2 regions of the Exiguobacterium sp. s11 genome follow, and region 2 is predicted to be linked to the other one. Evidence: a T-box and tRNA genes for the amino acid it is inferred to sense, from the RefSeq annotation. Region 2 holds a T-box; the other holds one or more tRNA genes.
The links. A T-box is a leader RNA that pairs with one kind of tRNA and senses whether it is charged. The one in region 2 lies ahead of leuS (leucine--tRNA ligase), so its partner is inferred to be a tRNA-Leu.

Region 1 (16,723 bases), 560 kb from region 2:
TGTCGCAAGCGGATGACGCAAGAGACTCTTCGGCGTCATGACGACGAGCGGTCGGACTTCCTCTTTCCCGAGAATCGCTGCTTGTCGGCGCAACAGGTGGAAGTACTGGGCAGCACTTGACACGTTCGCGACCGTCCAGTTTTTCTCACCCGATAACGTCAAGAAACGTTCTAAACGACCACTCGAGTGTTCTGGTCCTTGCCCCTCATAACCATGCGGAAGCAACATGACGAGACCTGACGTTTGTCCCCATTTTGCTCGGCTAGCTGAGATGAACTGGTCGAAGATGACTTGACCTGAGTTCGCAAAGTCCCCATATTGCGCTTCCCATAATACAAGTGTTTCCGGAGCGAAGACGTTATAACCGTATTCAAAACCAAGTACACCTGCTTCAGACAACGGACTGTTGTAGACCGAGAATGATGCAGTTGCCGTTGACAAGGCATGGAGTGGCGAAAAGCCTTCTCCTGTTTTCACATCATGAAGATTAATGTTCCGTTGTGCGAACGTTCCCCGTTCAGAATCTTGACCGCTCAAGCGGATGGGTGTTCCATCTGAGAGAATCGAAGCGAACGCCAATGTTTCGGCATGTCCCCAGTCAATTCCGTTCTTCGTTGAGAACGCATCCGTCCGGCGCTTCAGGACCTTCTCAAGTTTATGGAACACTTGGAAGCCGTCTGGCCACTGTAATAATTCTTCATTGTACGCCGTCAATGTTTCAATCGAGACCCCTGTCTCGATGGTCGGAACGCCTTTAAAGACGACGTCCGGCATGACCCCACCATACTCTTTCTCGACGTTTGGTACTTTTTCACGAGCTGCTTTCATCTGGTCATTGATCGATGTTTCAATCGATTGAATTTCGTCAGCTGTCGCATCCCCGTTCGCGACAAGTGTTTTCCCGTACAAGACACGAATTGGATCATGTTTATGAATCAAATCGTATAAGACCGGGTTCGTATTCATCGGTTCATCCATTTCGTTATGACCAAAACGACGATATCCGATCAAATCAATCATGACATCCTTCTTAAACGTTGCCCGGTACTCGCTCGCGAGCAACGCGACAGCGAGACAGCTTTCCGGCTCATCCGCATTGACGTGGAAGACTGGGATCTCATATCCTTTGGCAAGATCACTCGAGTAACGCGTCGAACGGGAGTCCGTCGGCTCCGTCGTGAAGCCGATCGTGTTGTTCGCGATGATATGAATCGTTCCGCCGGTGTTATATCCTTTGAGATTCGCTAAGTTCAATGTTTCAGCCACGATTCCTTGACCTGGGAACGCTGCATCACCGTGGATCAGGATCGCAGCGGCAGCCGCTTGCTCTTGGCGTGGTGCTCCTTTTTGTGAGCGATCATCTTGTGCCGCACGTGTGAAGCCTTCGACGACTGGGTCGACGAACTCAAGGTGCGACGGATTGTTCGCAAGCGTCATCCGCACGTTACGTGTCTCTTGCTCAAGTTTTCGGTTTAAACCGAGGTGATACTTCACGTCGCCCGTCCAACCGTACGTGATCCCAATCGAGCCTTCAGATGGTACGAGGTCATGGTTTGGTGCATGCTGGAACTCAGCAAAGATCATTTCATACGGCTTCCCGAGTACGTGCGCCAAAACGTTCAACCGTCCACGGTGTGCCATTCCGATATTGATCGTCTCCGACCCGTTCGAGATGAGGTGTCCGACGATTGTGTCGAGCAATGGCACCATCGCGTCAAGTCCTTCAATCGAGAAGCGTTTTTGACCGACGTATGTTTTGTGCAAGTATTTTTCGAAGAGGTCCGTTTCAGCTAAGCGTTTGAACAACTGTTTCTTTTGTTCAGCGTCTAGCGTCGCTGTCAAAGCACCTTGCTCGATTTTCTGACGGAGCCATTTCTTTTCATCGAGATCGTCGACATGCTGGAACTCAACTGCGGCTGCTCCCGTGTACTGCGCTTTTAAATGTTCGATGCCTTCAAATGCGTCCTGTACACCAGTTGGTGGTTCAGGACAGACGAGTGAGACTGGCATTTTTCGAAGATCTGCTTCTGTCAATCCGTACTGACTCAATTCGAATAATCCTGTTTCTCGCGGATGGTCCTTCAGCGGATAGATATCCGCCGCAAGATGTCCTTTTGCACGAATTTGTTCCGCTAAACGATTCGCCGCAAGATATTTTTCGAAATCTCCTGTCTCGACTTGCATCGGTACAACTGGTTCCGTCACGGGTGCACCATGCTCTTCGAAATAAGCACGTGTCTCCTCATCAACGGATGTTTTGTCTTCTAAAAAACGCTCGTACAATTCAATGATGTAGCCAAGGTTTGGTCCATAGAATGCTTGTTGATCTTGCTCGTGGCCTGCCATGTACGGTTCCCCCCGTTTCTATATTTCTCCCCACACATCCAGTGGATACTCGATGTGTTTCCAGCCCTCTACCTGTTAGCGCTTTCAAAAGGAATTGCATGAATAAAACGCTGAACGTCATGAGAAGGAATGATCGTGTCATTCTTCCATGAAAGTGCCTTCGTTACTATATTACTACTCTTTTCCTGTGTGTGCATTTCGAATTCCCAAATTCTTGCGCTTAAATGTATAAGTTTTTCTTATGAGCGCTTAGCCAGTTATTTATGATTCGTCAAAAAACCGGCGTATCCGCATTTAGATACGCCGGTTCCATCATAAGACTTTACTAAGGAACGATTGCGTCCGTTCGTGTTGTGGAGAATCAAACAATGCTTGTGGCACGTTCTCTTCGACGATATAGCCACCATCCATGAATAAGACGCGATCTCCAACCTCTCGAGCAAATCCCATCTCATGGGTCACGACGACCATCGTCATGCCTTCAAGGGCAAGCTGTTTCATGACGGCAAGCACGTCACCGACCATTTCCGGGTCAAGCGCTGACGTTGGCTCATCAAACAACATGATTTTCGGATTCATCGCAAGCGCGCGGGCAATAGCGACCCGCTGTTTTTGACCTCCAGATAATTCACCTGGATAATTATCCGCTTTTTCACGTAATCCGACTTTATCGAGTAGTTCAAGTGCCCGCTGTTTCGCCTGGTCTTTATCCGATTTACGCACTTTAATCGGTGCGAGCGTGACGTTTTCTAGCACGGTCTTATGTGGGAAGAGATTAAAATGTTGAAAGACCATCCCGACTTCTTCCCGGACCTTGTTGATATCGACCTTTGGACTCGTAATGTCGAAATCATCGACGATGACCGTGCCACCCGTGATCTCTTCCAATCGATTCAAACAGCGTAAAAACGTACTTTTCCCAGATCCCGACGGACCGATGACACAAACGACTTCTTTTTCTGCAATCGAGACGTTGATGTCTTTTAAGACTTCATTCGAACCGAAGGATTTTTTTAAGTTCTTCACTTCAATGATACTCATCGTAATGTAAACCTCCGTTCCAAGAACTTCGCCACTAAGGACAAGAGATAAATGATGACGAAGTACATCAATCCGACGACAGACCAGACGATAAATGGTTCGAACGTCGTCGATTGCTGAACCTGACCTTGTTGCGTCAAGTCAGCGATTCCGATGATCGACAGCAACGATGTATCTTTTAAGCTGATGATCGATTGGTTCGTAATCGTTGGTAACATCCGTCGGAATGCTTGCGGTAAGATGATCTGTACCATCGTTTGACGGCCTGTCATCCCGAGTGAACGCGCAGCTTCTGTTTGTCCTTTATCAATCGACTGGATACCAGCTCGAATGATCTCCGCAAAATAAGCACCGGCATTGATTGCGACCGTCAGTATCCCTGCATACATCCGGTCCATCGATAACCATTCGAGCGAATTGAGTCCAAAATAGATGAAGAATAACTGAACGATGAACGGCGTTCCGCGAATGACATCAATATAGACAATTGCGATCCCGTTTAAGATTTTTGATGGTGATAACCGCATCAATGCGACGACTAAGCCAATCAGAAAGCCGACGATGACCGCGATGATGAAAATATACAATGTGACTTGAAGCCCTTCCAAGAAAAATGGAAATGCGGTTTTGACCACTTCCATTGGCTATCCCACTCCCTTATCGCCTTGCGACTTATTTCAGATACGTGTCAACGATTTTATCGTATTCACCGTTTTCTTTCAGATTCGCAAGCCCTTTGTTGATTTTCTTCATCAGATCCTCGTTCTCACCTTTTAAGACAGCGATTCCGTAGTTGTCCCCGTTGAGACGGTCTCCGACAAGTTTTAATCCAAGGTTTTGTTGTTTATTTGCATATGAGATGACAGGATAATCTTCAATCAAAGCAGCAGCGTTACCATTCTTCACTTCTTGGAACATCGCTGGACTGTCATTGAACTGTGTGACTGTAAAGCCCAGTTTATCTGCGTTATCCGTTGCATATTTCGCACCCGTCGTTCCCTTTTTGACGGCTACTTTTTTCCCTTTTAAATCGTTGACAGATTTAATACCATTCTCATCTTCTTTGACGACTAGAATAAGACCAGCTTTGAAGTATGGATCCGAGAATGTGACGACTTTCTTCCGTTCTGGCGTAATACTCATACCGGCAATGGCAACGTCCAATTGATTTGCTTGAAGTGCCGGAATGATGCCGCTAAAGTCCATCGCTTCAAATTGGATCTTGAAGTTCTGATCCTTCGCGATTGCTTTCATGAGATCGATGTCGATTCCTTTGTACGTATCCCCGTCTTTATATTCGAATGGTGGATACGTGACGTCAATGCCGACCTTATAAGTCTTTCCTTCAGACGACTCTTCTTCTTTCGAACCGATGCTACATGCACCAAGTACGAGAACACAGCTCATCAAGAGCGCTAGCAAGATACTCCCTTTTTTCATGTTTGTTTCCCCTCTCCTATGTGTTAAAGATTGTCTACTTCACTTAGTACTTTCCCTGAAGAGTACCCTCTTTAAAACGTATTTTACCAGAAAAATTCTAAAAAGATAAATATTTCTGAATTTTTATTCGTTGTAATCGTTTTCTATTCAGCAATAAAAAAAGGGCAACCCCCTGCTGGGATTGCCTCCTTCAATCATTTATGCCGCCGAGAGGACTTGAACCTCCACGGTGTTGCCACCACTAGATTCTGAGTCTAGCGCGTCTACCAGTTCCGCCACGACGACGTTGATTTATGATATTAATATAGCGGGTAAAGAACGGAGTTGTCAATCATTTCGCAAGATGTTGCGAACGAACTTCTCGACGACATCATCATACAATGCTGGATCCTCAAAATAGGCCATCGCATGAGCGGCATTTGGAATGACGACGAGCTCTTTTTCCGTTGGACAAGCTTCATACAGCTCATACACCATGTCTGTCGGTACGAATGTATCCGCCCCACCATGGATGAACAAAATCGGTACTTGTGCCTTTTTGACCTGTTTCAGCGCAGATGCTTCACGGAACGTATAACCAGCCTTTAGCTTCGTCAATACGCTCGTCATGCCTAAGAACGGAAAGTGTGGTAGACGGTACATCCGCTTCATCTGATACGCAAGGACTGCATTAACGGACGTATAGGCACAATCAGAAATGATTCCTTTGATTTGTGGTGGGAGTTGTTCGCCACTCGTCATCAATACGGTCGCCCCTCCCATCGATACGCCATGCAGGAATAGTTTCGCCTCCTGTCCGATCCGTTCAATCAGATAGTTCGACCAACTGAGACAATCTTCCCGATCATGCCATCCGAATCCGATGTAGTGACCGTCACTCATTCCGTGTCCACGATTATCGGGCATCATGACATGGAAACCGGCCTGATGGTACAGATAGGCGAATCCGGCTAAATCCGTTCCGACGCCTCCGTACCCGTGCACGAGAATGACGATCCGATCTGACGGAACAGGTGACGGAAGAAAATGCCCGCGTAACGTTAAACCGTCTTTCGCTTCAATCTCGATCCGCTCAAGCGGTTGCTCCTTGATCCATGTCTGACCAGGTTGCATCAATCGGACCATCTCGTCACTTAGATCTCGATTATTCGATAAGAATGGCTTTGGATTCGTAGCGATTGCCATCTCGTAAAAATAATAACTCGCTGCTACTAATCCGGATCCGATGACTCCGATTCCAATTTTTGTTCTGCGACGCATCTGTCCCACTCCTTCTTTCCGTTATAACTCGATCTTCAGTTGAGCAGCATGGTCATCCTCTTCATCCTGCAAGACTTGTTGACGTAATCGCTGTTCTTGTTGCTGACGCCGGTAGGCAAATTCTTGGACGAGCTCTGTACCCGTGAATCCATCTTCTACGAGTTCGCTCAATAAATCTGTTTCTGTCTCGACGACCTCCCCCGGACGTCGCATGACGAGAACATCTCCGACTTGTGCAATCAGCAATTCATCTTCTAGACGAAGTGCATCGTAAAATGGTTCCGGTAACGTCATCCGACGTGTCTCCGGATTGATATGGACGCGTTTATAAACGCCTAATGCTTGAAACTTACGACGTGCCATTGCGTGCTCTCCTTTTTAGTTGAACGTCAGATCGATTCGTGAATCTTTTCCTTGAATACGAACCGTACCCGTCGCTCCATTGATTAACGTCACCTGCGGCGGCTGATGACCGATGTCAAGATCGTATAAGACTGGTAAGCCTTTCTCATCCGCTAGATATTGATACACGTTTAGCCATGTCAGGTCTTCTGTAATCCTTGCAGACGTGCGCCCGAATAAAAAGCCAGCCGCATGGTTGAACCAGCCAGCATACGCCATTTGTCGCAGCGTCCGGTGCACCTCTGCCGAATTCGCTTCAGACACCTCAAAGTACCAGAGTATCGGTTCTCCGTTGATCTCTTCACGCTGGAAACGCTGCACATCTCCATACGGTGTCCCAATCAGATGGCGAATCGTCTCTAGGCACCCACCAAGTATACGTCCGGTCACTTCTGTTCGCTCATCAAGTGCTTTCCATTCCGTCGCTTCCGTTAGCTGAAATAACGAACCTGCTGGACGTTCTTCATCAGTCCACTCGGATTGATAACGATCGGAAGCCCACTGTGTAACGGTTCCTCCAGTTGGCGTCGCAAGTACTCGTCGCCAGGCACTTGTCGTCTCGTCCCATTCTTCACTTCGAAGCTCAACGAAATTCGGACCATGTGCTGTTGCAATTCCCGTCTGAAGCGTCAGACTGAGCAATAGCGTACTGATATCGGAATAGCCAAGCAACCATTTTGTTTGGTAAGTAGCTAGCGTCAACTCAGGTAAAAGATCAATGGCGCGTTCCCCGCCAAATGGCGGGATGACGGCATCAATCGTCTCATCCGTCATCATGCGGTTCAATTCTTCGGCCCGTTGTTTAGCCGGTGCACTCTCAGCATGTTGATGCGACCAAATCGTTTCGCCTAAACGGACGTTCATTTGTCGTGCTTGTACCTGTTCAACTGCTCGTTCGACCCATTCCTGTTGCTGTTCACGTAATCCGGAGGAGGGCGCCGTCACTCCGATCGTTTGACCTGTCCAACCTAAAAATGGATATTTCATGGTGACCCCCTATAATGTCATAGTGTGAAACTATCTTCTCGTCAAAATATGAGTTCATTATACCGTTCTTATGCCGCATTACCAACTTTTATCCTGTTCGAACGTCGTGATACGAACAAAAAACACGATTCCGTACGAGAGACCTGAATGAACAAGTCACCTCGACGAAACCGTGTTTGATTCCTTAGCTTGATGCTGATAGTTCAGCGTATTCCTCTTGCGTGAACGCACGAGAGCGTGTCAAAAAACGTTTCCCTTCGACACCTTCAAGAGAGAACATTCCGCCTCGACCATCCACGACATCAATGATGAGTTGCGTATGTTTCCAGTACTCATATTGATCTTCATGAATATAAAACGGACAACCACCGATCTCTCCCAGTTTTTTATCCTGATCTCCCAGGAATAGATCACCCTGCGCAAAACACATCGGGGAACTGCCATCGCAACAACCACCAGATTGATGAAACATCAACGGACCGTGTTTTTCTCTCAACTGGTCGATTAACTCTAGACAAGCTGCTGTCGCCTGAACACGTTCCACCATTTGCATCCACGTCCTTTCCGACTTAGAAGAAACCGAGTTTATTCGGGTTGTAGCTAACCAGTAGGTTTTTCGTCCGTTGGTAATGGTTGAGCATCATCTTATGGTTTTCACGTCCGATCCCTGACATTTTGTAACCACCAAACGCCGCGTGAGCTGGATATTGGTGATAACAGTTCGTCCAGACGCGTCCTGCTTCGATCGCACGCCCAAACCGATAAGCACGGTTCATATCACGTGTCCAGACGCCGGCACCAAGACCATATAACGTATCATTCGCAATTTCGAGCGCTTCTTCTTCCGTCTTGAATGTCGTAACCGACAAGACCGGTCCGAAAATTTCCTCTTGGAAGATTCGCATCTTATTGTGTCCTTTGAAGATCGTTGGTTGGATGTAATATCCTTCTGCGAGATCCCCTTCAAGCATGTTGCGTTCCCCACCGATGAGACATTCTGCGCCTTCCGACTTACCGATTTCAAGATATGAAAGAATTTTCTCCATCTGTTCGTTCGAAGCTTGGGCACCCATCATGACGTCCGAATCAAGAGGATTTCCGATCTTGATGGCTTTAACGCGCTCTAGAACACGTTCCATGAACGGTTCGTAAATCGATTCTTGAATCAAGGCACGCGACGGACACGTACAGACTTCTCCTTGGTTCAACGCGAACATCAGTAATCCTTCGATTGCTTTATCAAAGAAAGCATCGTCTGCCTGCATGATATCCTCAAAGAAGATGTTCGGTGATTTCCCACCGAGTTCGAGTGTGACCGGAATCAAGTTTTGTGATGCGTACTGCATGATCAAACGTCCTGTCGTCGTCTCTCCCGTAAAGGCGATTTTTGCGATTCGTTTGCTTGAAGCGAGCGGTTTTCCTGCCTCGAGACCAAATCCATTGACGATATTCACGACACCAGGTGGCAATAGATCCTCGACAAGTTCCATGAGCACCATGATGCTCGCTGGTGTTTGTTCTGCTGGTTTTAAGACGACACAGTTTCCTGCTGCAAGAGCCGGTGCCAGCTTCCAGACAGCCATCAGGAGCGGGAAGTTCCACGGAATGATTTGACCAACGACGCCAAGTGGCTCATGGAAGTGATACGCTACCGTGTCTTGATCGAGTTCGCCGACCGAACCTTCTTGGGCACGGATGACGCCGGCGAAATAACGGAAGTGATCGATTGCGAGCGGTAGATCGGCGTTGAGTGTCTCACGGACCGCTTTCCCGTTCTCAAGCGTCTCTGCATAAGCGAGCATCTCAAGGTTTTCTTCCATCCGATTCGCGATTTTATTTAAAATGTTTGAGCGTTCCGTTACAGACGTTTTCCCCCATGCTTCTTTTGCCGCGTGTGCTGCATCAAGAGCCAGTTCGATGTCTTCCTTACCGGAACGAGCGACTTGGCACAATACTTTACCAGTGACAGGTGTGACATTATCAAAATATTCTCCCCCGACAGGTGCCGTCCACTTTCCATTGATATAATTTTCATACCGTTCCTTGTACTGTACTTTTGACCCTTGCTTGTTCGGAATGTCATAAATCATGCGTTATTTCCTCCCTCAACTAAAATGGTCAAGCAGTGAGACGGATGCTTGTATGCGCTTACATTTTAATATAGGCTAAAACAGTCCCCTCGATACCATCGTACCAAAATTATATGAAAAGTCAAAAAATTCCGGTAAATATCTGTGATTTTTTTCGAGAAAAAAACATCTCCATTTTCGGGAGATGTTTTGCCGGTCAAGACCGTGTCGGGTCAATTCCGTCTTCTTGGTCAGACGGTGTGTCGGAACTACCGAAATCACTTACTTTCGAGAATCCATCCGTATCACCGTCGATGTCTTTCCCGCGGGCTGTAACAGATGGATCCAGTACATCTTCTTCACTTGGTCGCGAATTCGGATCGTTCTCGTTTTGTTCTGCTTCTTCTTTCGCATGCTCGATACATAATAGCGTTTCCGGAATGATATCAAGACGTTCAATCTCAATCTCTTTTCCACAGACCTTACAAATGCCATACGTTCCGTCCTCAATCGCTTTTAGGGCACGATCCACATCAGAGAGCATATCCTCTTGCATGTCCGTGATCGCTTGATCGCGTTCCCGCAAGAACAATTCATCGCCGGAATCGGCAGGATGATTATCGTAACTCGACAATTCACCTTCATCGTAATCCTTATCGCGTTGTTCGATGTTTGATGTCGTCTTTTCTTTTTCCTTTAATAATCGTTGCTTGAATTCTTCCGTCTGTTGTTTAGATAACATGATTGTTCGACTCCCCTTCGTTAGAACCTCTGTTAAGAATGTAGCCTATTCGAAGAAGAGTTAAACCATCACGAACACTTATAAGAACGAATTGATCCATGAAGATCACAGATAACCGTCATGCATTCATTCCCATCGTTAAAACAAATCTGATGTGATCGTCCGTTCTTGGATGTCGTGATGTCATCGATCCACAGTTGCGAAGCATCTGCCGAAGACAGCATCGCGATTTTGTCACGAATCATGAATAAATCAAACGGTAACAGATTCAAGGATTGAATCGTTAACCCATTTTTACGGAAGAGTGGATCAAGCTGGTATTGCGAAAGACTATATAAAGACTTTTCCGTCCCACCAATCAGTAGTTGAATCGAATGTGACGGTTCATGACTGTCGATTCGTTCCTTATGCAGGATGATTCGTCCTCGAACACCAGACTCATTGAATATTCGTTGCGTATCCTCTTGTGACAGGCGTGGGCCACCTTCCTTGACCTTTAAGACGATGTGGGCGAATTCCGCAAAATCCGGTTTTCCAATCTCAAGCGCTGGGATATGACGGACTTCTTCTCGTTCAATGATTTCAATCAAGTCACGCTCTACTTTGACACTGACCGTATCTGTTGAAAAGACACGGACGTCGATCACGAATTGATCAAGTACCGCATTTACTTCGATCGTATACGTCAAATCAAGATTTTTTTCTTGTTCAACCAACAAACGATTCAAGATGAGTTGATGCAATAAATGGACTGGTGTACGTGAAGAAAACTGACTCGAATAAATCAAATGTTTTGGTCCGGTTCCTTTTGTTGCTTTTGGTCGTGCTCCGTTTAATCTATATACGTTCACTTTATAATTCAACATATAATCACCTTCTCTTACCTGAAAAATCGGAATAGAGATGTTCCGTTCATATAGCGTACAATGTATTTTAATCGCTAAATATTCGTTTTCGAATATTCCAAATTGAATATACAAATTGTAATCAAATTGTGATAGAAGATTTGCAAAAACTGATTATTTCGATGACGATGCGCTACATGTTATTAGATATACAAAACCACCTTTCACGTAACGTGAAAGGTGGTGAGCACACTTATTCTCAAGCAATCGAATTGACTTGTTGTTGCATCGCTTCATAATGTTCGATGATTCGAGATCCAAGTGGATCCGTTGCTGACAGTTTTAGATATGCGTTTAATGCATCTTCAATTCCATGTTTCGTGATATATGCATTTAATTCAGAAGATTCTGAATCATTTGGATCGAAATAGGTCAGTGCTGCTGCGATCCCGCGCGCTAATCCATCTGCTTCAATCCCGCGCTCCATCAATTCCTTCGCTGGTTTGACGAGTCGGTCACTTGGACTCAGTTTACGAATCGGTGAACGAGCGACACGAATGATTTCATCATGAATTCGCGGGTTCTCAAAGCGTTTCATATTCTTTTGGATATACGCACTATGGTCGACGGGGTTAAAGCCGTACTTTTCAAGTAACAACCACCCTGTTTCGTAAAGTGCTGTCTGGACACCACGACGGATGCGTGGATCCGTTAGACTTTCAGCGATTGTCTCTTTATGAAAGAGTGCTCCGAGGTACGAAGCGATCGCATGTCCCGTATTAACTGTGAACAGTTTCCGCTCGATGAACGGTTCGATGTTCTCGACATAGGTAACACCTTTAATCCGTGGATAGGCTTCCGGTAGTCCAGTCGTCTCAATCACCCATTCGAAGAATTCTTCTACTTCGACGTACAACGGGTCTTCATGATGCTGAAGCGGCACGATCCGGTCAACCGCTGCATTCGGGAAATACCAGTTCTCCGCTACCGTCTGATGTTTCGCTACCTCCGCTTGCAAGTGTTTTGACCCACCGATCATATTCTCACACGCAATGACGTAGACAGGTGTCTGTTGATCACGTTGACGTAACCCTTCCGCGATCAAAGGAGCTACTTTCGACAACAAGCTCGGGCCGACAGCAGTCGTAATCACATCTGCATCGCGAATCGCTGCAATGACCTGATCCGGTTCAGACAAACTGTTGAGCGCCGTCACGCCGTCGACCCGTTCACGTCCTCCTTGTTCAGAGGCATAACCGACCTCATAGGTATGTCGTGCTTTTAATGCATCGACGACCGTCGTATTGACATCTACGAAGCAGACTTCGTAACCCGTCTTGACGAGTTGTAAGCCGATGAAACCACGTCCAATGTTACCGGCACCAAAATGAATGGCTTTCATGCTTACACCTCCGCTGTCAATAAGGCGATGATTTCTTCTTTTGATTTCGCTGCCACGATACGCTCGACGTTCTCCTCATCGGAGCAAATGACTGCGATATTCGATAACAACTCGAGGTGTTCGTCCCCAACACCAGCGATACCGATGACGAGTCGTGCTTGTTCCGTTCCGAACGCTACGCCTTGCGGTACTTGTAGAATCGATAGCCCCGTTTTCTTGACTTGTGATTTAGCCGACTCTGTTCCGTGGGGAATTGCGACATGGTTGCCGATATAAACCGTTGATAAAGCGTGACGCTCCTGCATTGAATCGATATAACCCGCTTCGACATATCCATGGTCGACGAGGAGTTGACCGGCAGCCGTAATGGCTGCCGTCTCGTCTGCGAATTGTTGATCCAGTAATACGAGTTCCGGTGAGAGGTTCATTGTCGTTGTCATGTTTATTCCTCCTTGAATATCTCTATCTTTATTTTTAAGAAATCTTATTTCGTGCTGTTTCAATCTCATGAACGAGTTGGTCATAATAACCGGCATTCAAGAAATTATCGACTGATCGGTGTTCTGCCGTTGGAACCTGTTCCTTCGCTCGCTCCGTCAAATCACGATGCGTGATGATCAGTTCGGCGTTTTGCGGCAATTGACTGATTGACGTATTCGTTACCTTGATCGGTAAGCCCGCTTTGTTGATTTTATTGCGAAGGACGGATGCTCCCATCGCACTTGATCCCATACCAGCGTCACAAGCGAAAATGATATGTTCGACTTCCGCAAGTGGTTTAGCATCAGCTGAAACGAGTATCGAAGCAATCGATTGTTTGCCTTTCATCGCACTGACGTTCGCGCTTGCTTCTTCAAGGGATGTCTCTTTTGCTTTGCTTGTTTTCAATAAGACAGTCGAGACAACGAATGTCACAGACGCTGAAACAAGGACACCGGCGATCAATCCGATGTAAGAGCCGCGGGATGCCATCGCAAGAACCGCAATGATACTACCTGGCGAAGCAGGTGCGACTAAACCGACATCAAATAGGACGAATGTGAGAATTCCACTCATACCACCTGCGATCATCGCAAGCAATAAGACCGGCTTCATCAAGACATATGGGAAGTAAATTTCGTGAATCCCACCGATGAACTGAATGAACGCAGCACCCGGTGCTGTTTTCTTTGCTGCACCAGAACCGAAGAACGAGTACGCGAGTAACAATCCGAGACCCGGACCCGGGTTAGCTTCGAGTAGGAACAGTACCGATTTTCCTGCTTCATTCACTTGATCGAGACCAAGTGGGCTTAAGATACCGTGGTTGATGGCGTTATTTAAGAACAAAATTTTCGCTGGTTCGATGAATAAACTAGCAAGCGGTAATAAGTGCGCACTGACGATTGCACCAACTGCTGCAGCCATGATGTCGTCAAGACCTGTCATGAGTGGTCCGAATAACTTGAACCCACCGAGCATCAACAAACCACCAATGATTCCGACCGAGAAATTGTTGACGAGCATCTCGAGACCCGGTTTGACTTTTCCTTCGATCAACTGATCGAACTTTTTGATGACGTATCCACCAAGTGGTCCCATGATCATGGCACCGAGGAACATCGGAATCTCTGTGCCGACGATGACCCCCATCGTCGCGAGCGTCCCGACGACGCCCCCTCTGACGTCATGCATTAATTTCCCGCCTGTGTATCCGATCAGCAACGGTAAGAGATAGGTGATCGTCGGACCGACGAGTTCACCGAGTTCCTTATTTGGTGCCCATCCAGTTGGGATGAACAGTGCCGTGATGATCCCCCAGGCGATGAATGCACCGATGTTCGGCATGACCATACCGCTTAAAAAGCTTCCGAACCGTTGAACTTGTACACGGATGCCCCGTGCTCCATTTTGAGCTGTCGCCATTGTGTTAGCCTCCATTTCGTGTATGAGTTGATAAGATGATTGCTTTGCTATGACCTTATTGTAAGAGTACTGCAAGCGCTTACTCAATCTTTCCTAGTTCAGTCTTTGTCCAAGAAGTTGGACAGACTGGAAAGAAGCCTGCTTGACATAAAAAAATCCCTGTCACTTCAGGAATGGAGTGACAGGGATTTTTTCAAGTGTGACCTAGGAATTGATCAATGACCGTTCGAAACGTTCGATTCAAAAGCAGACGAATCGTCTGTTCCTCCCCGAACTCGAATTGATCCATTTGTTCGGGACTCTCGATGATCGCAGCACTGATCGAACTGAGTAATTCAAGCAGTTCGTTCGAGGTCTCTTCCGGTGCGACCAAGACGAGGAGCCGTTCGACGGATTGTAACTGTTGATCCATTCCGAGCAAGTCGATCGGTTCAGGCAATTCAAAGATGAGGAATCCCCCTCGTTGAATCGTCGCATCGCGTCCGTGAAACAGCGCAAGCCGCGTTCCCGGAATACCAAGACCTGACATCTCATGACGACGTAGCAATTGTCCAGAGAGCGAAACAGCTGACTTCGCCAATCCTTGCTCGACCATGCGTGTACTGATCTCAAACAATAGCGATTCAATCCCATCGTCCATCCGCTCCAACCGTTCCATCTTGAATCCATTCGATACTTGGATTGACGATGCGACGAGACGATGCAGTTGCTCAAGTTCGAGCCATTCCGTTTTCGTCTTTCGCGGTGCCGGTTGAAAGGATTTAGGCAAGGCGAGAATTAATTTCCGAATCCGTTCGACCTCATCCTGAGGAAGCAATGGGTTGACGAGAAGATGTGGTGGGCGGATGTCAGGCAACGGTACGGTCGATAAAACGAAGTCGTACGATTCGATCGGTAACCGTTCGATGCCAAACAACGACGAGTTATCGATGTGCTCGAGTTCAGCGAATTCTTGACGCAATCGATTCATTAGTAACTTCGAAGAACCGAGTCCAGCAGAACAAACGACGAGGACACGATATGGTAGTTTAGGTGTCGGTTTACTCAGGACAGCTCCGAAGTGCATGACCCAAAAAGCTAAATCAACGTCTTCGAATGTAACATCGGTGAAGATCGACAGTGCTGCTTGTTTGACCGCATCAAACAAGCGCGGATATTCCCGTTCGATTTGTTTGATGACATAAGATGGATTGACACTATTTTGACGTGTGTACGATTGAATATGCGAAACGAGTCCGCGTTCTAGCGCATGATCCTTCGTGAAGTTCGTTCCATACATTAAGGAAACACGTTCAATCAATCGTTTCACACGAAGACGCGTGACGAGTTCTTCCGTATCTCCTGCGTCCGATTGAAAGAAAGCACGCAACTCTTCTGATAACCATTGGCGTTCGGCAATCGACAATGTGTCAGGTAGTCGCTCTTCGACGCGTTCCACCCATTTGAGGATTTCGACCGGATACGCTTTTAACTCGTAACGCATCGGAAACTGATCTTTGCGCAACGCTTGTAAAGCTAAGCTGAGTGTCGCACGCATGATTTGTCGGTCATTGAGACGCCCTTCTTTCGTCAATGGCGCTATGACCGCGTACGCTTGATTGATCATCTCAAGCCAGGATGTTCGATTCATGCGTAACAGATGAGGTAATTGCCCGGCGTCGCCTTGTAACAACCGATAGAAAGCGAGAACATCCCATTGCGTAAAGATCAATGAAATCAGTAAACGGCGTTTGTTGATTTCTTCGCCGATGACTTCGGCACCAATACCTTTTTTGCGCTTGATTTCAAGGTCATATTGTAGAAACCATTCATCAATCCGTTCTAAATCCTGGCTAACCGTGCTCGGAGCCACATACATCGCATGGGCGATTGCCTGTAATTTGACCATCCCTTCTTCTTGTAGTAGCCGATACGCTAACTCGACTTGGCGATCTTCAGCGTTAGGTAATTGTTTATGTGACAACAAGAGTTGGTCCCGTAATGCATGTTTGGCTTCGTCCGTTCCCTCAATTAAGAGACCTCTGCCGCGAACATATGTCAAACGCAAATCATGATCTTCTAAAGACTGGGCAAGACGATCGCGTTCACGTTGAATCGTTCGTTCCGATGTCTCGAGCGTTTCCGCGATCTCTTGTATTTGAACAGGTTCCTCGCGTGATAAGAGGAAAAATAAGATATCATGTTCCCGTGGTGTAAATTCAGTCATGCAGCCTCACTCTTTTCTGCCAAGATTCGAGGATGACGTCATATGCAGTCGGATCAAGAATCCGATCGACTGGATGAA
Region 2 (16,723 bases):
TCCCACCCTTCTCCATACACCAGAATCGTTGGATCAATCGCATCGAGCGCCGCACGAACATCATTCATCGTCTCAATATCATGAATCCCCATCAAATCAAATCGAAAGGCATCAATCCGGTAGACTCGAGCAAAGTACGTCAAACAGTCAACGATCAGACGGCGCATCATGAATCGCTCAGATGCGGTATCATTTCCGACACCTGTTCCGTTCGATAGTGTTCCGTCTACTTCGTAGCGGAAATAATAACCAGGGACAAGCTGTTCGAGAGAGGAGCGTTCTCGAATGAAGACGTGATTCATGACGACATCGAATGTGACACGAATGCCTGCTTCATGGAGTCGCTCTACCATTTCCGCGTATTCTCTGACGCGAACGAGTGGTTCAACCGAACTCGCATAACTCCCAGCTAGCCCGAACCAAAGCATTGGGTCGTATCCCCAGTTATATGGAGACCGCGTCCGTTCATCGGTCGTCTCAAAAAAGTGGACTGGTAGCAATTGCAGATGGGTGATCCCGAGATCCAGGAGATAATCAAGTCCCGTCGCATGACCTCGAGGAGAGCGCGTTCCTCGTTCCGTCATCCCTGTGTATTGACCCGGATAACTTGAACCAGCTGAGTGATCGATCGTGAAATCACGGATATTCGCTTCGTAGATGACAGCGTCTGACGGTTTGACGAACAGAGGACGCGCGACACGCTTCGGGAACCACTTGGTCATCGTCCGTTCGACGTCAACGATGACACCGTATCGACCATTCTCCGATATCGCACTAGCGTACGGATCAACGACCTCTTTTGTGCCAAGGTATGTCGTCACTTCATACCGATACCAGCACTCTGCGATATCTTGTTCCAGTTGAAGATGATAAGCACCTTGCTCGTGTCGCTCCATTTCGTACTTTCCGAGCAACCGTTCATCTTGATCGTACACGACACACATGATCCGTTCTGCGACCGGTGACCAAACAGCAAAGTGAAATGTACCCTTTTCTTCCCAGACACCGAGCTTCCCTTCGTAACGGTACTTGCGCTCGAACGCTTCCGTCCGGACTAACCGGTCAGGAACGACGCGAATCGACCTCCCTGCTCCGAACACCTCATATCGGCATTCGAGCTCGACCGGTTCCAGAACCGTCAATTCATAAATCACCAGTTGTTCCTCACGGTGTGTTTCGACTTGCTGGATCGCAAGTGATTGTCCATCACATTCAAGCGACCAGTGGATTGACGGATTGCCTTCGACCTCGACTCGGATGCTTTGGAACGATGAGAACTCCGCCCGGATCACTGGTATCGCTACTTCTTGGTTTGTCATCTCTTTCGCAACGACAATGCCGTCGCTCCCTCCCTTACTCTTGAATGCGTGACTGTTCCTCACTTTGGATCGCCATTTGAAACGGAATCGATACGGTTTCCTTTAGGATTTTTTCACACACACGCATTTGAGCAGCTTTTGTATGAGTCGCATTCCCATTCATACGATTCAACCATTTAGGAAAATCCACTTTATTGACATACGTCGTCGTCGTTTCTTTTGGAATCTTATCAAAATAACCACTTGGAGCTAAGATGACCCGTTCGATCGGTAAATCGTAATCTCGTCCAAGAATCGTATGCAAAATGTCTTCCGTTCGTTTTAAACTGATATTCGGGTTCAAAATCTGTTTCACAGATGCTTTGAACGGTTGTTCCCGCCACAACTTATCTCGTCGAATATGATAAATACTCTCTTCACCATCGAGCCATTCCATGATATAGATCGCGGACGGACCGACGACAAATGGACTCAACTCGACTTCTCCGACTTGATAGTGAATGACCGCCCGATAAAACATCGCATATTGTTCATTTAGTAGATGCAACATCTGATAGAAGTCTAAATGACGTTTTAATGGAATCCGCCAAATGTCCTCCTCCCCTGCTCCGCCAGCGACGTTCAAGAGTTTTTGTAACTCGAGACGTTTTTTGTACCATTTATCAAACGCTCTTCGAGATAATTGTTTACCCGGAAGTTGAATGACTTCACTTTTTTTCATCACTTGCCACCACTTCTTCGGACGGATAAGCGTCTCCCCTGGAAACAATTCTCCTGTCTCCCATTTGCGATAAACGTTCGTATAATCAAGTGCCTGGTGTTCAACAAATCGTTTCGTCATCTCTAGCGGATTTTTTTCAAATCGACTATCTAAGTCATATAGTTTCATCAAAATTGCGATGGGGATCACCTCATTCCTCTTCACCTAGATGAATCCGATAAACCGGCTCATATCGCGGTGAAACCTCTGGTCGTACTTCAAATAGAACGAGTTCACGAACAGTCCACTCTATTGATCGGATCGGACTCGTCTTCCATTCGGCTGCCTCAGCGCGCCACTTTTTCGCGATCGTGACATGCGGAACGAATGGTCTGGTCGAATTCGGATCAATCTGTTCCACTAATTGAAACAATTCTTCCGATTCCGTTCCAAATCCTACGACGCGTGGTCGTTCATCCCGACCGAACGTGATCAAACGATCGAATCGTAGCACGAACGGTTCCATCGTACGCGCGATCTGCTGTAACTGCTGTTTCCACGACTGCTGTTCTTTTTCCTCCAATGGACCGAAAAAACGAAGTGTTAGATGATACTCTTCTAACGTATAGACGTTACGAAAGTACTCAGGTAGCGATAACCGTTCAGCAAGATTTGCCAAATCTTTAGAAGGGATCGGCAAAGCAATGAAAAAGTGTCGTTCTTGTCTCATCGTCGCGCTCACTCCTTCATACGACCACTGATACCATACAGAATCGCGCCTAGGATACTACTACTTGTATATACCCAAAAGACGGTATAGATTGTACTCTCCTCGAGTACAAAACCACTCATCAGATTAAACAACGCTGTCGCGAGTCCCGTCGTCGTCGCCATATATGTACTGACGGCTGTTGCGACCATCGTCTCTGGAACGAGAGATCGCACATAATCTAAGGCGACAGGGATCAACAGACCAACGATCATTCCTTGCATCGCAGATAATACCCACAGCATGACGATTGGAAGTTCTAAAGCAATCATCACCGTCCGCGCAGCCGACAACAAGGAAACAAATACAAGAACCGGAATCGCTCCGAATCGTAATAACAGACGCGAGGCGATGCGCATGAACGGAATTTCGCACAGAACGGCGACAAAGAATAATGTTCCGACGAGTGCCGTCGTCTCACCACGAATCGTGACGTAGCTGCCAAAGTAATAATTGTTGGCGAAGATGGGTCCGAAGATCAAACTCCCCCCTGCTAGGAACAACAGGAAGCGTCGATTCGAAAAGAGCTGTTTTAACGGTACGGGTTGCTGATGTGAAACATGCACGCTGCCCGTCTCTTCAATACCGATCAGCACAAGGAAACCGAGAACCCATGCTGCACCGGTTGCATAAAAAATCAGATTTAGTCCGCCACCCTCAGTGATTTGCCCAAGAATGAAAACAGCTAAAGCGAACCCTGCTGAGCCGAAAAGACGTAAAGCGCCGTAATCCACTTTACGCTTTCGCGTGTACTCGATCGCTAATGTATCCACGAGCGGAATATGCGCGCACTGGAACAACGCCCAAACGCAAGAAATCAATAATAAAAGTAGATAAGCAGACGTCAGTAAGTAACTGAGTGTAAAAATACCGGCAGCAAGCATCGCGACGAGCAAGAGTCGTTTCGGTTTTCCGAGTCGGTCCGCCGCGATTCCCCAAACAGGTTGTAGGAAAATGGAGAGAATCGGTCCAATCGCAACGATTGTTCCAATCTCTGAAGCCGACAGTCCGAACGCGTCGTTTGAGAAATAAAGCGCGAGATACGGAATGAGTGCTCCTTGTCCAAAGAAAATAAAGAAATATAGGGCTTGGAAATGATAGGTTTGACGATTTTTCACACGGAACTTCCTTTCAAGAAGCAATCCCCCCATCTTTACGATGCGGGGATCATCAATCATTATTTTGCGAGCTCATAAATCGCTTCTGCATAGATTGCGACAGCAAGCAATAGTTCATCAAAATCAACATATTCATCGACTTGGTGAGCAACTTCAGGACCACCCGGGAAGACTGGACCAAAAGCAACTCCCGCCGTCAATGAACGCGCATATGTGCCGCCACCAATTGCTATCAGATCAGCTGATTGGTTCGTATGGCGCTCATAGACGGCACTTAGCGTCTTGATCAATTCATGGTTTGGATCAACATGGTGCGGTGTCATGTGCGTCCGCGTCTGCAATTCAAAACCATATCCTGCCGCGGCTTCCTTGATGATTTGCAAACGTTCCGTGAAGTCTGCTGTATACGGGTAACGGATATTGATTGATGCCGTTCCTTGCTCTTCGGCGTAACGGAATACACCGCCATTGATCGTTAAGTCACCTGTCTCGTCTGAAGCAGCGACACCCATCGCTACACCGCGAGAATCCCGGAACATATGCGTCACGAGTTGAATGTAACGACGACCGTTATAATCCAAGTGAAGCGTATTGAGGAAACGTGCCAAATGTAAAGCAGCATTTTTACCATTGTCCGGCTCCATCGCATGGGCTGCGACACCATTGACATCAAGTATGAGACCTTCCGTTTCTTGCTTGACTGTTCCCGTCAAACCTTGTTCTTCAAGATAAGCATGGAAATCCGTCTCAAGCGTTCCTACTTCGACGACACGAAGAAGCGCTTGGGCATGACCTGGAACCATGTTCGGACGTTCGCCACCTTCAAAACGAACGAGATGGTAGCCTGTATCAGATGCTTGCGCTGGTTTCCCTTGAATCAATAACCCATCATAGAGTCCTTTTTCCGCATTGATGATCGGGAAGTCGGCATCTGGTGCAAAACCAAGTGTGGGCATCTCTTCATGTTTGAAGTAATGATTGACACAACGCCATTCACTCTCCTCATCCCCTCCTGCAATCAGACGGATGCGCTTCGAGAGTGGTAAGCCAAGTTCTTTGACGATTTTCAAAGCGTAATAAGCTGCCATCGTCGGTCCTTTATCATCGATTGCTCCACGTGCATACAGTTTTCCATCTACAAGCGTCGGGTTGAATGGACCGTATGTCCAGTGATCGCCACCAGCTGGTACGACGTCTAAGTGACAAAGAATACCGAGTAACTCTTCCCCTTGACCATATTCCAAATGTCCTGCATACCCATCGACATTTTTTGTCGTGAACCCATCGCGTTCCCCTGTCGCGAGCATCCAATCGAGGGCACGTTTGACTTCATGACCAAACGGCGCGCCCTCTTCGATCGTGGATTCGTCGAGTACACTCGGAATCCGTAATAATTCTTTTAAATCTTCTAATAAGTCCTCGCGACGTGCGAGTACTTCCTCTTTCCAATTCACCATCTGATTTCGCTCCTTCATTACGGGTTTTGGATTCGTTTCCTATACACCTTCCTAGTATAGCGAATATTCGTTCAGATACGAACATCCAAATTCTGTTTTCTTTTTTATTTATTGAAATGACGAACATTAATCTAAAATAAAACCCAAATTATCGACTTTACAAACCATTTGAATATATTTTTTATGAAAACGTTCGGTTAAATTACTTGCATTTTAATATCAAAACGTTATACTAAAGGCGAAACAACTGGATATTGCATTGTCTTTTGTCACCCGAAGCTTTAGAACACTATTCTATCCATTGGGGGAGTGGTTATACCAATGAAAGATTCTACAGACCGTATGTTGACCCGGATTAAATCGATCTATCTCTACATCCAAGAGAACGGAGCTACTACGACAGCAGAGTTGGTTGAAGAGTTTGGCATCACTTCAAGGACCGTCCAGCGGGATTTGAACGTGCTTGAATACAACAATCTCATTGTGAGCCCTCGACGCGGTACATGGACGTCGAGTAAGAAACAAAAGCAAGCGGGTTGATCCACTGTTTCACTATGTATATCTTTCGATGACGCGATTCTTCGCGTCTTTTTTTGTTATCTTTTTTAAAACGTAGGGTATAGCTATTGGGAGAAGGAGATGATGAGAATGAATATTTTAATCATTGGAGCAAACGGAACGACAGGACGCAAGATGGTCGAATTGATCGCTAAACAAGGAGATCACCAAGCGATCGCGGTCGTACGGGAAGAAAATCAAATCAACGATTTGATTGCACTCGGCGCATCTGAAGTCAGACTTGGGGATTTGACGAAGGATGTCAGTGGCGTCATCAGTAACGCGGACGTCGTCATCTTTGCAGCGGGTGCTGGTGGCGCATCGGACGAATTGACACGCGCCGTCGATCAGGAAGGTGCGATCAAAGTCATCGATGCAGCAAAAGCCAACGGGATCGATCGTTTCCTGATGCTCAGTTCAGTCGGTACGGAAGAACCGAAAGGCGAACTAAAAGTGTATCTTGAATCGAAAGCAGCAGCAGACGCTCACCTCAAAGAAAGTGGACTCAACTATACAATCGTCCGTCCTGGTCCGCTCAGCTACGATGACCCAACAGGTACTGTTGAAACGAAAGAGCATTTTGATTCATACGAAGATCGTAAGGTGTCTCGTGACGATGTGGCAGCGCTGTTCGTTCACTTGATTGATCATCCGACACAATCTCGTGTATTCGAAGTACTCAGCGGTCCTTATCCGATCGCAGAAGCACTACGTAATCAATAATTAAATCCCACAATAAAAGGCGATGGAATGTACATTCATTCCACCGCCTTTTTGCTTTGCTTATTCAGGTTGCCAATCAAATAACGACAATTCCTCTTGTGTCAGTTCACGGTAGTCCCCGAGTGCAAGTGCCGAATCAAGCTCTAAACGACCAATCGAGCGCCGTTTCAAGAACGTGACCTCTTTACCTAGGGCAAGCATCATCCGTTTGACTTGATGGAACTTCCCTTCCGTGATCGTCAATTCAAGCGTTGAATCTGTTTCTGTCGTCGATAAGATGACGAGTTTTCCTGGCTTTGCCTGATAACCGTCTTCTAAGGTGACGCCTGCCGCAATTGCCTCGACGTCTTCTTGCGTCAATACACCTGTCACTTCCGCGTAATACGTTTTTTCAACGTGTTTTTTCGGAGACATCAAGGCATGATTGAACGCTCCATCGTTTGTCAGTAACAACAAACCTTCTGTATCCTTATCAAGTCGTCCGACCGGAAACGGTTTGAAATACGTCACGTCTTCAAACAACAGATCGATGACGGTCTCATCTCGTTTATCCTCCGTCGCACTAATGACACCCGGTGGTTTATTCATCATCAAGTAGATGTATTTTTGATACGTGACCGGTTCGCCGTACATCAGAACCTGTTGTGACTCGACATCGACATGTTGTTTCGGATCACGAACGATCTCACCATCGACTTGAATTGCCCCTGCCTTGAGCAAAAGTTTTACTTCTTTTCGGGAGCCTGCCCCCATGTTGGATAACAATTTATCTAGACGCATGATTTCGTCCTCGTTTCAATGAAAATTTACGCCCTAATATGACCTCTGCTAAACCACTCCAAATCGAAAGTCCAGCGAAAATCACGATTCCAACTACCGCACCGATGATCAGGATCAACAGAGATGCCCATGTCGTCTCTGGTAAGAAGGACACCATTCCCCACTTCACGAGCGCGACAACCGCCCCCATCAACGCACTAATGATTAGAATTAACGATGTCCGGCGCAAGACGGTACTGAATGGAAACTTCACTGTTTGTGTGATTCGGAAGAACATCAATCCCGTCGCAACAAGGTAACCGATGATCGTTGCATAACCGGCACCTGTCCCGTCACCTGTTAAATGAATCAACGGTGCATTCAAGAGATACTTCGCAAGTAGTCCGGCAATCGTCGCAACAATCGTGAAGTATTGCCGGTTGATTCCTTGTAGGACTGCCGCTGTGACCGAATACAAGGCGAGGAACAACGCACTTGGCGCATAACTTAAGAGATAGACCCATGCTGCCTGATCTTTCGGGAAGAGCACATGGAACGTTTCTTCACTGAGGAGAATCATCCCGACGACTGCCGGAATCGTAATAAAGAAGACGAGTTGATAAATCTGCGAGATTTGAGCCCGTACTTTCCGCATATCTCCCTGTGTGAATGACGCTGTCAACAGTGGCGTCGCAGACAGCGATAATCCAGTCGCAACAGATACTGGAATCAGAACGATTTTATGACTATCCGCAATCAGATAGGCCGTTGCATTTCCAGCAGCTTCGAGTGTATAACCGATACTTTGTAATGCTGCATTCATCGTATTCTGGTCGATGACTTGATAAAGCGGCGTCGAAACGCCTACCATGACGATTGGAATCGCATAGGCTAACAACTCTTTGTACAAATCCGTTAACGGGCGATCCGGCGAACGGACGGTTTGAGTTGCACGGAGTTCTCGTAATCCACTCGCACGTTTACGGAAATAGTAAATCAGAACGACTATACTTCCGATTGCTCCAATAAATGCGCTGAATGTTGCAATCGTCGCTGCCCATGCTACCCCAGAATCAAAGAGATAGATGGCGATGCTGACTCCTGCGAGCAAGAAAATGATTCGGACGATTTGTTCTAAGATTTGTGAAATCGCGGTCGGTCCCATCGATTGATATCCTTGGAAGTATCCACGTGTCATACTCATCGGCGGAATCAAGAGTAAAGCAAAACTGACTCCTCGAATCGTCATCGTGACGGCATCGACGTATGCCGCTGAATCGACGTCCCCACCCGGAATCGCTCGGTGGGCTAAATACGGAGCGAGGAAGAATAAGGCGAGAAAAGAAACAACGCCGGTCAAGGACATGATTTTCAAACCCGATCGATACAATCGCTCACTCGTATCGTATTCCCCAAGCGCATTATACTTGGCGACGAATTTTGAGACGGCAACGGGAATTCCCGCTGTCGCGACACCAATCATGATCGTGTAATAGTTGTAGGCATACGTATAAAACATGATACCTGTAGCACCGACCATGAACTGGAATGGAAAGAGGTAGATCAAACCTAGTGCGCGGGAAATCAGTGACGCACCGGATAGGAGCATCGTCCCACGAACGAATCCCGCATTACCGGGAGAAGTGGACTGTTTATTGTTGACTGTGGACATGGTAACATCCCTCACGCTTTCTAATTTTTAAACTCGACACTCTAATCATGACTGTCTCATTATACAAGTTCTCTCGTACACAATTGCAAATCATTATACCGCTGTCTTTCTGTAATTGAAAGAGACGGTTTGTTTACAGTCGCAACTTCTGCTAAAGTGAAACAAGCAGAATTCTATGAATGAGGTGACCATATGTACGATGTAATCGTAATCGGGGGCGGACCGAGCGGCTTGATGGCAACGCTCGCCTCCTTACAAGCTGGAGCTCGAACACTCCTGCTCGATAAAGGGAATAAATTAGGAAGGAAGCTCGCAATCTCTGGCGGCGGACGCTGTAACGTCACGAATCGAAAACCACTCGACGAGCTCGTCCAGTCGATCCCGGGAAACGGACGTTTCTTATATAGCGCCTTCTCTCAATTCAACAATGAATCGATCATCGAACTCTTCGAAGGATTTGGCGTCGCACTTAAAGAAGAGGACAACGGTCGGATGTTCCCTGTCTCAGATAAGGCAGCGGATGTCGTTCGTGTATTGATCGATCAAATCCGCGCGCATGGTGCCGAGATTCAAACGGATGCGCAAGTCGCTACGCTCGATTTCCATCCGGATGGTTCTTTTGCAGCTGTCATATTAGAGAATGGCATGCGTCTTGAAGCGAAAAGTTGTATCGTCGCGGTCGGTGGTCAATCTGTTCCGCATACCGGTTCAACGGGTGACGGCTATCCGTGGGCTGAAAAAGCGGGTCACACGATCACGGAACTCTTCCCAACGGAAGTTCCGATTCTGTTAGGTGATACGTTCATTCACGAAAAAACATTACAAGGGCTGTCGCTGCGTGACGTCGCTCTAACGGTCCACGGTAAAAAAGATAAGGCGATCAAGACACATACAGGTGATCTACTGTTCACACACTTCGGTTTAAGTGGTCCGATTGCTTTACGGTGTAGCCAATATACGATCAAAGAACGCAAACGTTCGAAAGAAACGATCGTTCATCTATCGATTGATCTCTTCCCGGACGAATCCCTCGGTGCCTTAACGGAACGTTTCCAAGCAGCCCTTGCCGCAAATCCGAAGAAAACAGTCCGCAATGCTCTTCGTGGTTTCGTACCAGAACGGTTGCTTGAACTCCTATTCGTTCGAATCGGCTTTGGCGATGAAGTCTGTACACAAGTGAAGAAACAAGACTGGACGGACTTCCTCCAACAATTGAAGCGATTCCCACTCAGAGCAACGGGAACGCTCGATTTCGATAAAGCCTTCGTCACGGGTGGCGGCGTCTCGATCAAAGAGATTGATCCAAAAACAATGATGTCAAAAAAAGCCGAACGGCTATTCTTCGCTGGTGAAATTCTTGATATTCACGGCTATACGGGTGGATACAACATTACAGCCGCGTTCGTGACGGGTCATTGCGCCGGTAGCCACGCTGCAGAAATGGCACGTGACACTGTCTCTTAATATGAACAAGACCCGATTCGTCTGTGTTAATCAGAAGAATCGGGTCTTTTCTTTTTATGCATCAGTCAATCGGTGTGAACGATCGGCTCGAAAACTTATCTGTCTCGACTAAGGCAAACAATTCATTATCCTGTACGAAAATCCCTTTTGAACCATAGACCTTTGGACTTGCCGTCTCTCCCGTGATCGTCTGATCTTTCTGATCAATCGAATAGAGATAGAGTGCTTCTGAATCAAGTGTGTAGATGCGTCCTTGTCGTTCCGCAAGACCAATTGGTCGGAAGTCGGATTCGAATACTTTCTTCGCATCACTTCGCATCCCATTCGCCGGTTCAATTTTACTTCGTTCTACGATCGATAAATACGGCGGCTTTTGCTTTTTCTTTAAAGCGCGTTTTTTCTTTTCCGACGCATCTGGATCAATCTTAATTTTATCCTCTTTCATGGCGAAACGAGTCAATTCCACACGTCCGATTGCACGGATATGATTGATCGTATAGAATTCCTTTTTCTTCGAATCATATCCAAGCCCATGGAAACTGTCTCGAATCGTCGTCCCCTGTACTTTTTCACGTTTTTCTTCGCTCCAGACACCATCTTTTCGCGTGATTGTCACGAGAATCTGATTCGATGTCAATAAAGCGACGGTCTCTCCGTCAACGAGTGTCATGCCATCGAGGCCAGAAAGAAGTAATTTCCCTTCTTCTAATTGGAAGGAGGCATTGATCCTCTCACCTGTTCCACTAATTTCAAAGAAACGATAATCGTCTGTGACGACGAGGTACGACCCGATGGAATCATCATATAACATCTGCTGGACATTCTTAATTAATGGTTCTTCCGGATTCGGAATGGCTGAAGGCGTTTTCGTCGGCACCTGTTTGACAGCTGCCTGATGCTTCGATTGCGTCTCGATTTTCGCGAACGTTTCCTGAATACGCGACATCGTCTCTGGTTTTGAGAAGACGAGCAGTACACAAAGAATCAAACCCGAAACGACGGCAAAAATCGTTGTATAGACTATATAAGATCGTTTCATTGATGGTAATCGCCTTTCTTTCTCGGTTTCTGATTCAGTGTATCAGAAGGACGTTCAAAAAAAAAGCGGACTTGCGACGGAAATGAAGAAACCCCTTCCATTCGTATCAAGTGAACGGAAGGGGTCATGACTTAGTTCGCGACGATATTGATGAGTTTTTTCGGTACGACGATGACTTTTCGAACCGTCTTGTCGCCGATCCATTCTTGTGTCTTTTCGTCGGCAAAGGCAAGTGCCTCGATTTCTTCTTTTGTCGCGTCGATGTTGATTTCGATTTTCGAGCGAACTTTTCCGTTCACTTGAATGACGAATTCCATCGTATCGCTGACGAGTTTCGATTCATCGAATGTTGGCCATGCCGCATACGTCAATGTCTCTTCAAATCCAAGTTGTTCCCAGAGTTCCTCACCAAGGTGCGGTGCAACTGGTGTTAACAATTGGATGAATCCACGAAGGAAGTGACGCGGAAGCACCGGCTGTTTGTTTGCTTCGTTGACGAAGACCATGAGTTGCGAAATTCCGGTGTTGAACTGGATGTTCGCGAAGTCTTCCGTAACCTTCTTGACCGTCTGGTGGTATGTCCGTTCGAAGTCAGCATCGACTTCTGTGACATCTTGAATGTCTGCTGTCCGTTCGAACAAGCGCCAGACACGATCGAGGAAACGACGCGCACCGTCAAGTCCGTTCTCAGACCAGGCAACTGATGCATCGAGTGGACCCATGAACATTTCATACAAGCGTAACGTATCCGCACCATGCGATTTAACGATTTCATCCGGATTGATGACGTTACCGCGTGATTTCGACATTTTCTCGTTGTTCTCTCCAAGAATCATCCCTTGGTTGTATAACTTCTGGAATGGTTCTTTTGTTGGCACGACGCCTGCATCATACAAGACTTTATGCCAGAAGCGTGCATACAATAAGTGGAGAACGGCGTGTTCCGCACCACCGATGTAAATATCGACTGGAAGCCAGTATTTTAATTTTTCTGGATCCGCGATCGCCTCTTCATTGTGCGGATCGATGAAACGAAGATAATACCAGCAGCTTCCGCCCCATTGTGGCATCGTATTCGTCTCGCGACGCCCTTTCATTCCTGTTTCAGGATCCGTATAATCCAACCAGTCTTCCGCAAGCGCAAGTGGTGATTCGCCTGTACCAGACGGCTTGATCTCCGGAATGATTGGAAGTTCGAGCGGTAATTCCTCTTGGCTAAGCGTCTTCATCGAACCATCTTCCATATGAACGACTGGGATTGGCTCACCCCAATACCGTTGACGACTGAACAACCAGTCGCGGAGACGATACGTGATTTTCTTGCGTCCGACTTGATTCGTTTCGAGTTCAGCAATCATCGTCTCGATTGCTTCTTGTTTTCCAAGACCATCAAGCATATGCGAGTTGACGTGTTCGCCCTCTCCTGTATAGGCTGCTTCATCGACGTTTCCACCCGCGACGACCTCAACGATTGGCAAGTCGAATTGTTTCGCGAATTCATGGTCGCGCTCATCGTGTCCTGGAACCGCCATGATTGCACCCGTTCCATAAGAAGCAAGGACATAATCAGCGATCCAGATCGGAAGACGATCACCTGAGATTGGATTGACGGCGAAAGCACCCGTGAAGACGCCTGTTTTTTCCTTCGCTAAATCCGTCCGTTCGAGGTCTGACTTCGTTTGGACTTGCGAAATGTACGTATCGACGGCTTCCTTGTGATCCGCTGTCGTGATGTCAGCTACGAATGGATGCTCCGGCGCAAGCACGAGGTACGTTGCACCAAAGATTGTGTCCGGACGTGTCGTAAAGACCGTGACTTGTTTTTTATGTCCATCAATCGTGAAATCGATCTCAGCACCTTCTGATTTCCCGATCCAGTTCCGTTGCATCTCTTTAACAGAATCCGGCCAATCGAGGTCATCGAGATCTTCAAGAAGACGATCCGCATATTCCGTGATTTTCAAGACCCACTGACGCATCGGAACACGCACGACCGGATGATTTCCGCGTTCAGATAATCCGTCGATGACTTCTTCATTCGCAAGAACGGTTCCAAGTGCCGGGCACCAGTTGACCGCGACTTCGTCCACGAACGCAAGTCCTTTTTCATACAACTTCGTAAAGATCCACTGTGTCCATTTGTAGTACTTCGGATCCGTCGTGTTGATTTCACGATCCCAGTCATAGGAGAATCCAAGTTCTTTCAACTGACGCTTGAACGTCTCGATGTTTTTCGCTGTGAATTCACGTGGGTCATTCCCTGTATCGAGGGCGTATTGTTCTGCTGGTAACCCGAATGCATCCCAACCCATTGGGTGCAAGACGTTGTATCCTTGCATCCGTTTCATCCGTGCGAGGATGTCCGTTGCTGTGTAGCCTTCCGGGTGTCCAACGTGGAGTCCGGCACCTGACGGATACGGGAACATATCAAGGGCATAAAACCCTTCTTTTTCTGGATCTTCTGTCGTGACGAAGGCGTTGTCTTGATCCCAACGCGCCTGCCATTTTGGTTCAATTTCGCGATGATTGTACGGCATGTCTTTTCCTCCTCTAATCTAAAAAAAACCGGTCCTCCGCCCCTAGGAATAGGGACGAAAGACCGGTTTGGCTTCCGCGGTACCACCCACGTTGTCTGTCTATGACAGACCGCTTGATTCACAGATAACGGTGTGAAGGACCGGATTCGCTACTACGACTTCACGAATCGTGCTCCCTGACGAGTTCACGGTTGTTACCGACTGGTTCGCACCTTCCACCAGCTCTCTTGACGGCACCTTTCCCCTACTACTTCAGTTCCCTGCATTTGACTATCTTTTCCTAGTGTAATCTGTTTCTTCCTCAAGCGTCAACGCTTCCGTAAAATTTCCTCGATTTCCGCATGCGATCGCGCAATATGATCTGCTTGTTCTAAGCGTTGCGCTGGCATCCGGTCATCAAGAAGCGCAATCACTTCCATACCTGCTGCTTTTGCGCCGATCATCCCGTTTGCAGCGTCTTCAATGACGAGACAATTCTCAGGTGCGTGCCCGATTCGTGATGCCGCAAGTCGAAAAATCGCGGGATCCGGCTTCGAACGCACGACTTCTTCCCCACTGACGTAATGCGTGATTGGAAGCTCGTAATGACGGATGACGCGTTCGATTTTTTGAAGCGAACTCGAAGAAGCGATCCCGATATCGTAACCAAGAGACGTCGCTTGTTCGATGATTTGTTTGACTCCCTCTTTTAAACCACACGCCTCTGGTTTTGCATGAATTTGAAACAAGCGATGTTCTTCCTCAAGTAAAGCACTCGCTGTTTCTCGGAGCTCGTGTTGCGCGACAAGTTCTTCCCACATCTCATCTCCTGTTTTCCCCATGAATGTCGCATACTGAACCGGATCGAGCGGAATCGATAACGTTTTGAACATCTGCTGGTGGACCTCAAAGTAGCGGATTTCACTATCTAAGATGACCCCATCCATATCAAAAATAAGACCTCGTTTTTTCAAGACACATCCCCCTCAATTGATCTATCATGATTTCAGCATATCAAAAAAACGACTACACGATGTAGTCGTTTCACCTTCTTCATTTAGTTACTGTTTAACTTGTCGCCATTTGGACACTGGTTTGTCGGTAAGCCGGAAAATAATCCGAATTAGCATCTGACCCGTATCGTATACACAACTGATCGTATACGGCTGGTTGAAGAATCGATTTTCCTTGATGATACTCAAATAAACGGTACCCGGTGTAACGGCATTTACTCTCAAAGAGACTATCCCGTTCTTGATATCCACCTCCGAGATGTTGTTCGACGAGACCGCGTGCTTTCGCCTGAAGAATCGCTTCGTACTCAAGTCGTTGATTTGGGAACATCTTCGCTTCGTCCCGCTTACAACCAATCAAATGACCGTGGGCATATTCTTTTCCGAGCAATACGAAGTATCCACCAACAGGTTTTCCGTCGATTTCCGCAATCAGTAACAATGGCTCACAGAGTGGATTCGCTTCAAATAATTGCTCAAAATAACTCGCCGTAAAATAGTAATGAGCCGAAGCATTCTTCCGGTCCATCGTTTCATGATACAACGCCAAAAAAACAGATAAATCGTCTCGTGTTCCTGTTCTAACGGTTAACGGTGAAGCGAGCGATTTACGAATCATACTTCTCGTTTTCTTATGGAACGTCTGCATGATTTCTTCTAGTGAGGGGCGCAAATCAATGCTCGTCGTATGACGGATGAAAGAAGCTTCCGTCCAGTTACGCATAAGTCGTTCATTGCCCGTCAACGGATTAAAGCGAATCATTTCCGAGACGACCGATTCTTGCTCCGCCCACCTTTCAAACGATAGACGTGCATGCTGCATTTCAGTTGCGGTTAAGCGACCGACGATTTCCGGTCCGCCGTAGCCATACGGCGTGATGAGATCTGAATAAGGCGTATCAAAAATCCGACGCTTTAAAAAGGGATAGAACAGTGTTCCCGCATGACCTTCATAACGGAATAACACCGCTTGCTCAGACGGTCTAGCGTTAAGCGTGACGTATTGGTGACTGTAGAAGATATCAAGAGGCTGTTGCTGTACGTGTGTCGTCCAAGTTGCGGCATCTGTGATGAATTGACACCTTTCCATTCGTGCACCTCCAGTCAAAAAGAAGCAACGTTCACATGAACTTTCTTTTCAAGTTCTTGATTAGAAAGTACCCGTTTCTTTGCCGAAATATTCCATATTAATAATGATTTGTTTTATAATTAGCGCATTAATGATGTAAAAAAAAGACAGCGAATCTAATGTCCGCTGTCTTACAGATGATGCTCATGATGTGATTTTAGGAATGGCACGAAGGAATACGACGCCTGCTAACAGAATCAATCCAATCAATGTCAAGAAGACCGCTGACATACCGGATAAATCGTAGATCAACCCTCCGACGGTCGGACTGATCATCCGTCCCGCTGAAGCGGCAATATTGACGTATCCCTGGAACTCTCCTTCTTTTCCGATTGGCGCGAGTCTCGCCGCCATAGCAGGAACCGCTGGCCAGATGAACATCTCACCAATCGTCAAAATGATCATCGCGACGAGGAACATCTTGAAGCCGCCTGCGAACGGAACGATCAGATAAGACAAGAGGAAGATTCCTGTACCGGTCATCAAT

Region 1: it has a tRNA-Leu gene. The T-box ahead of leuS (leucine--tRNA ligase) is inferred to sense a tRNA for this amino acid. The anticodon was not compared.

Annotation. Positions count from the first base shown of each region.
Region 1 is NZ_JACSNF010000001.1:365,722-382,444, forward strand. Features, by position in the region: gene KNQ12_RS02255 (2-oxoglutarate dehydrogenase E1 component) at 1-2,346, opposite strand, end outside; gene KNQ12_RS02260 (amino acid ABC transporter ATP-binding protein) at 2,659-3,387, opposite strand; gene KNQ12_RS02265 (amino acid ABC transporter permease) at 3,384-4,028, opposite strand; gene KNQ12_RS02270 (transporter substrate-binding domain-containing protein) at 4,060-4,827, opposite strand; tRNA gene KNQ12_RS02275 (tRNA-Leu) at 5,029-5,112, opposite strand; gene KNQ12_RS02280 (alpha/beta hydrolase) at 5,155-6,087, opposite strand; gene KNQ12_RS02285 (hypothetical protein) at 6,109-6,450, opposite strand; gene KNQ12_RS02290 (S66 family peptidase) at 6,466-7,476, opposite strand; gene KNQ12_RS02295 (DUF779 domain-containing protein) at 7,661-8,023, opposite strand; gene adh (aldehyde dehydrogenase) at 8,046-9,566, opposite strand; gene KNQ12_RS02305 (TraR/DksA C4-type zinc finger protein) at 9,763-10,287, opposite strand; gene KNQ12_RS02310 (hypothetical protein) at 10,356-11,138, opposite strand; gene KNQ12_RS02315 (mannitol-1-phosphate 5-dehydrogenase) at 11,392-12,534, opposite strand; gene KNQ12_RS02320 (PTS mannitol transporter subunit IIA) at 12,537-12,974, opposite strand; gene KNQ12_RS02325 (PTS mannitol transporter subunit IIBC) at 13,009-14,439, opposite strand; gene KNQ12_RS02330 (BglG family transcription antiterminator) at 14,633-16,645, opposite strand; gene KNQ12_RS02335 (PTS sugar transporter subunit IIB) at 16,638-16,723, opposite strand, start outside.
Region 2 is NZ_JACSNF010000001.1:924,270-940,992, forward strand. Features, by position in the region: gene pulA (type I pullulanase) at 1-1,319, opposite strand, end outside; gene KNQ12_RS05045 (hypothetical protein) at 1,354-2,160, opposite strand; gene thpR (RNA 2',3'-cyclic phosphodiesterase) at 2,231-2,749, opposite strand; gene KNQ12_RS05055 (MFS transporter) at 2,758-3,906, opposite strand; gene pepV (dipeptidase PepV) at 3,966-5,363, opposite strand; gene KNQ12_RS05065 (DeoR family transcriptional regulator) at 5,685-5,903, shown strand; gene KNQ12_RS05070 (SDR family oxidoreductase) at 6,012-6,644, shown strand; gene KNQ12_RS05075 (pseudouridine synthase) at 6,705-7,424, opposite strand; gene KNQ12_RS05080 (putative polysaccharide biosynthesis protein) at 7,411-9,075, opposite strand; gene KNQ12_RS05085 (BaiN/RdsA family NAD(P)/FAD-dependent oxidoreductase) at 9,268-10,539, shown strand; gene KNQ12_RS05090 (hypothetical protein) at 10,601-11,578, opposite strand; gene leuS (leucine--tRNA ligase) at 11,710-14,115, opposite strand; T-box leader at 14,163-14,385, opposite strand; gene KNQ12_RS05100 (HAD family hydrolase) at 14,424-15,068, opposite strand; gene KNQ12_RS05105 (peptidoglycan bridge formation glycyltransferase FemA/FemB family protein) at 15,163-16,197, opposite strand; gene KNQ12_RS05110 (MDR family MFS transporter) at 16,381-16,723, opposite strand, start outside.